2 linked regions of the Halotia branconii CENA392 genome follow. The protein of the gene in region 1 interacts with the protein of each later gene in a pairwise test. Links are inferred from orthologs where the notes say so. Each region holds a gene or a part of one and is shown on either strand. Other genes may lie near its edges.

Region 1 (2,822 bases):
ACGCGATTTACCGCTTCTATAGATTGATGTCTCTTGGTTATGATAGGAGATGCCCACAAGGCAGATCACAAAAATCCAAATATTTATGGATGAGTGTCCTTCAGTAGAGATCCAGTTTACTGCCAATGGCAAAGGACTTGATACTTTACCGCAATAACTTAACCGATTGCATCTCTAAACTTCTAGTAGTTCTTGCGCTTTTCATTGCTGAGGACTCAAAAATCCCTTAGATGTGATTCTGTGAAGATTTTTAATCCCCCTAAAGGGCAATGCTAAATGGACTTATTCATCAGAAGACTAACACCGTGATATCCTAGTTATCAACCAACAGATTTTGTTTCTCATGTTGTACTGTTGGGTTTGCTTTGATTATGATTACCCAACATGGCTATTGAGGTAACGTGTAGCCACCTTTTTAGCTGTACTGGCTTCATTACATTTGGATCATAGTACATCCACTATCTAGGCAACCTGCTCTACAGGTTAAATATTTATTTAATCAAACTGGAGATTTGGACAACGCCAAAACACAAACACCTCAATTTTTTTCACTTAGTAGGGGTTTGTTGTATAATAGTTTATGCTTTAAAAATGCCAAATTGGCACAAATTTGATCAATATTTATTGTAAATTTCAATATCATTCAATTTATGTGATTTAAAAAGTAAAGGTATAGTAGGAAAAAATTAATCTAAATATAAAAAAACTTGATTATTGCTATTTAAAAAATATGGAAAATATGGATACATGATCAATTATTTACAAAAATCGCACATTACCTCTTAAAGGAGGAATCCAGTTTGTCTAAATCCTATCGTGTAGCTATTTTGGGAGCAACTGGTGCTGTTGGTACAGAGTTGCTAGAATTGCTGGATTGCCGTAATTTTCCGATCGCGGATTTAAAATTATTGGCATCTGAACGAAGTGTCGGGCGATCGCTGCGTTTTAAAGGAGAAAATTTACCAGTAGAATCAGTTAATGATCACGCCTTAGAAAACGTTGACTTGGTGCTAGCGAGTGCAGGTGGTTCCACATCGAAAAAATGGGCAGCAGTTGCAGTCGAAAAGGGTGCAGTAGTTATAGATAACTCCAGTGCCTTTCGCATGAACCCGGAAGTTCCCTTAGTAGTACCTGAGGTAAATCCCTCAGCAGTTGCTAACCATAAAGGCATTATTGCCAACCCCAACTGCACAACAATTTTGATGACAGTAGCAGTTTGGCCATTGCACAAAATCAAACCAGTGCAACGGATTGTAGCCTCAACTTATCAATCTGCTAGTGGGGCTGGTGCTAAAGCAATGGCAGAAGTCAAAACCCAAGCTAGCGCTATCTTACAAGGACAGCCACCAGTCGCTGAGGTATTGCCTTACCCATTAGCATTTAATTTATTTCCCCATAATTCTCCATTGAATGATGCCGGGTATTGTGAGGAAGAAATGAAAATGGTCAACGAAACCCAAAAGATTTTCGGAACCCAAAAGATTAAAATTACTGCCACTTGTGTACGGGTTCCCGTACTACGCGCTCATTCAGAAGCAATTAATTTAGAATTTGAGGAACCTTTTCACCCAGATGAAGCCAGAGAAATTTTAAGTCACTCTCCAGGCATAAAATTATTAGAAGATTGGAACACAAATCATTTTCCCATGCCAATAGAAGCAACTGGTAAAGACGAAGTTTTAGTAGGCAGGATTCGTCAAGATATTTCTCATACTTGTGGTTTAGAATTGTGGCTTTGTGGCGACCAAATCCGTAAAGGCGCAGCATTGAATGCAGTACAAATTGCCGAGTTATTAGTAGCACAAAATCTACTTAAACCTGCAACTGCCTATGTGTTTAACTAGCAATCATCTTGTACTCATTTAAGATATACAAACATCAGTGTAATTTTGCGAACTACGCTTGAAAGAAATTGATCAATAGGTTATCACAATAAGAAACCACCAAGGTATTAAAAACAGTTTGGGTAATCAGGAGTGAAAAAAGGGTGGGAGAATTTGGCAGAGTTTTAACCGCTATGATTACACCGTTCAAAGCAGACGGTAGCGTTAACTATGATGTAGCGGCAGAACTAGCAGCGTATCTAGCCAACAACGGTACAGATACATTGGTGGTGTGTGGTACAACAGGTGAATCCCCCACCCTGACTTGGGATGAGGAGTATCAGCTGTTTGTAGAAGTATTGCAGTCTGTAGCCGGAAAAGCCAAGGTGATAGCAGGATGTGGTTCTAATTCCACCAAAGAAGCGATCGCTGCTACTCAAAAGGCAGCTAAAATAGGAGTGCATGGTTCTTTACAAGTTGTACCTTATTACAATAAACCACCACAAACAGGTCTTTACCAACACTTCGCGGCGATCGCCCAAGCTTGTCCCGATTTGCCATTATTGTTATACAATGTTCCTGGGCGTACTGGTCAAAACCTCAGCCCTGAAACCGTTACCCAGTTAGCTGAGATTAGCAATATTGTTGGCATCAAAGAAGCTAGTGGAAATTTAGATCAGACCAGTGAAATACGCCGCTTGACATCAAAAGAATTTCAGATTTACTCTGGAGATGATTCCTTAACACTGCCCTTGTTAGCAGTTGGAGCCAAGGGTGTAGTAAGCGTAGCTTCTCATCTGGTAGGAAATCAACTACAGCAGATGATTCAAGCTTTTAGTGCGGGAGAAACTGAAGTTGCCACAGAAATTCATCTCCAACTCTTCCCGTTGTTTAAAGCTTTATTTTTAACTACAAATCCCATTCCAGTTAAAAAAGCATTGAATCTTAAAGGTTGGGAGGTTGGTTCAACTCGTCTACCCCTACACGAAGCTGATTTGG
Region 2 (2,989 bases), 730 kb from region 1 along the record:
AAGTCAAGAGTAAGTGATATGGGACAAATGGAAAAACGTAGACCGAAGGGCTTGCCGTAGGCTACCGCCAAGGACGCAGCGAAAAGTGTGGTCTTGGGGAGCCAGTCCGTTGCGGGGGTTCCCCCCGTTGAAGGAACTGGCGTGGTTTCCCCCATGAACAACTTTTCAAGACAAAGAACACGAAGTTAAGAGGGTTTTAGGGAGTTATTGCGTAAGTCCCATAAGTGATATTGACATTTTTGTTTTTTGCATGAAACTAGTCATAACAATGAAAATACGTAATTGGTAATTTAATATATTTTCCAAATCTAGAGGTTAAAGATGAAAATAGCTATGTGTTAAATACCCACTCAATATTGGGCAGAACAATATTATGGTGTGATTATTTTTACTAATGAGGAGTAAAGTTTGTGAGATTGGTGATTCTGGGAGGCTCAGGGTCAGGGAAAAGCACTCAAGCACAAAGACTTTGTAGCCATTTGGATATTCCTCAGATTTCCACGGGTGAGATTTTGCGAGAAGCAATGTCTGACAATAAGTTGCTATTTTATCCTGTTAATTCTCCTTTGCAATACAATAACGGCTTTGCTAACGTTAACGATTTAGGTCGTCATGCACAACCTTATATAGCAAAAGGAGAGTTAGTCCCAGACGAAATGATGATTGACTTGATTCGGTTGCGGCTAACAAGACCTGATATCAATTGTGGTTGGGTGTTAGAGGGTTATCCTCGCACTGCCTTCCAAGCCGAAGAATTAGATTTTTTATTGGACAAATTAGGGCAAGAGTTAAACTGGGCAATTTATTTACAAGTACCAGAAGCAGTCATGGTTAGCCGTTCTTTAGGGCGATCGCGTCCCGATGATCAACCCGAAATCGTGCAGCGTCGGGTAGAAGTTTTTTACGATCGCACTGTTCCCATCTTAGAATATTACGACCGTCGCCGTCGTCTGTTGACTATTAACGGTGATCAGTTACCAGACATGGTACAGCAAAACATTTTAACATTGCTCTTAGCTCCTTAACAGTGAACAGTAAACAGTGATAACTGATTTAATGGTATCTGAATGACTACTGACGAGATTGATAGAATGAGATTAGTAGGAATTTTCACAATCTAGCCATCAATAACCATGCCCTCTGAAATTGCTGTAGAGAAGAAAAAATTAAAAAATCCGCCTTTAGAACTGCACTATCTAGGCGATCGCGTGCTACGTCAAGCGGCAAAGCGTATTAGCAAAGTAGATGACGAACTTCGTCAATTGATACGCGAAATGCTACAAACAATGTACAGCAAGGATGGCATTGGTTTGGCTGCTCCTCAAGTGGCAATCCACAAACAATTAATTGTCATCGACTGCGAACCCGATAACGCTGCTAATCAGCCACTAGTGTTGATTAACCCCACCATTAAACAAGTGAGCAAAGAAGTTTGCGTTGCTCAAGAAGGCTGTTTGAGCATTCCCAATGTTTATATCGATGTCAAGCGTCCCGAAGCCGTAGAAATTGCCTACAAAGATGAATATGGTCGCCCCCGGACATTAAAAGCTAATGACTTGTTAAGCCGCTGTATTCAACACGAGATGGATCACCTTAACGGAGTAGTATTTGTAGACCGTGTAGAAAATTCCTTGACTTTGGCACAGGAGTTATCTAAAAATGGCTTCTCGTATCAGGCAGTGAAACCAGTAGCATAGGGGGCTAGTAGTGTATTTAACTCCAAAAAGCGGTTTGTTTTTAGGTGGTTCTTGTGTAACTGCGATCGCAGCGGTAGGTTCAATTTTTGAACTAAGTTACGGAGAACCAGATTTAGGCGTTTTAGCAACTGCAATTATCCTAGGATTGAGCATTCCACTTACAGGATTATTTTTCTTTGCCGCAGTGAGGGACGCACGGGCTAACATGAAGTAAGCATCAGGTACATAAAAAAGGTAAAAGGATGAAGAAAAAAGGCAAAATTCATTCTTTTACCTTTTATTTTTATATTTTCTGCCCTTCTCTTCTCAAAGACACTACAGCAACAAGCAAGTTATCTTCTCTATGCCCAATGCCCCATGCCCCATGCCCCATGCCCTATGCCCCATGCCCCACGCCCTAAAACTATTCCTTTTCCACAGCCCCTAAAGCCAGTAAAGTGTTTTTCTGAGCTACTGTTAACCCTGTTACTCCTGTAATATTCATTCCTTCATAAGGTCTGGGCGGTCTTAGTGTTTTTGAACATTGCCCCGTCACTACATCCCAAACCTTGATCGTCTCATCTTGACTACCACTAACCACAGTTTTACCATCTGCACTGAAGGTCACTGATCTGACCCAACTAGCACCCTGCAAGGTTAATAAACACTGACCTGTGTTGACATCCCATAACTTCACTGTTTGGTCTTCACAGCCACTAGCTAAAGTTTGACCATTGGGACTAAAAGCCAATGACCAGATCCGATTAGTATGTTCTTTTAAAATTAACAGGCATTCACCTGTCTTGACATCCCATAACCTCACTGTTTGATCGTCACAGCCACTAGCTAAAGTTTGACCATTGGGACTGAAAGCTACTGACCTGACTCGATTACCATGACCACGCAAAATTTTCAGACACTTGCTTGTGTGGATATCCCATAACCTTACCCTTTGGTGTTCACTACCACTAGCCAAAGTTCGACCATCAGGACTGAAAGCTATTGACCTCACCCAACTAGTATGTCCTTTCAATGTTTTGAGAAATTCACCTGTGTGGACATCCCATAACTTGATTAGTTGGTCATCACTGCCACTGGCTAAAGTTTGACCATCGGGACTGAATGCTACTATCCTAATGCGACTGCTATGACCGCGCAAGATTTGCAGACAATTACCCCTGTGGACATCCCATAACTTGACTGTTTGGTTTTCACTACCACTGGCTAAAGTTTGACTATCAGGGCTGAATGCTAATGACCTCACCCAACTATTATGTCCCTGCAAAATTTTGAGACACTTACCCGTGTGGACA

Evidence for each region. The genes of interacting proteins can lie anywhere in the genome.
Region 2: the proteins of QI031_RS03865 (region 1) and def interact in binary tests that used the Escherichia coli proteins (3 or more experiments, as listed by UniProt). The link is inferred for Halotia branconii CENA392 from one-to-one orthologs.

What each region holds. Positions count from the first base shown.
Region 1 is NZ_CP124543.1:871,466-874,287, reverse strand. It holds QI031_RS03865 (aspartate-semialdehyde dehydrogenase), read left to right. Parts: upstream 1-800; coding sequence 801-1,844; downstream 1,845-2,822. Other genes in the region: dapA (4-hydroxy-tetrahydrodipicolinate synthase), read left to right, coding at 1,988-2,822.
Region 2 is NZ_CP124543.1:1,605,767-1,608,755, forward strand. What follows is about bases 21-2,915. They hold def (peptide deformylase), read left to right. Parts: upstream 21-1,133; coding sequence 1,134-1,697; downstream 1,698-2,915. Other genes in these bases: QI031_RS07155 (adenylate kinase family protein), read left to right, coding at 411-1,025; QI031_RS07165 (hypothetical protein), read left to right, coding at 1,708-1,911; QI031_RS07170 (WD40 domain-containing protein), read right to left, coding at 2,101-2,915. Outside these bases: more of QI031_RS07170, read right to left, coding at 2,916-2,989. UniProt on the Escherichia coli protein: Removes the formyl group from the N-terminal Met of newly synthesized proteins. Requires at least a dipeptide for an efficient rate of reaction. N-terminal L-methionine is a prerequisite for activity but the enzyme has broad specificity at other positions.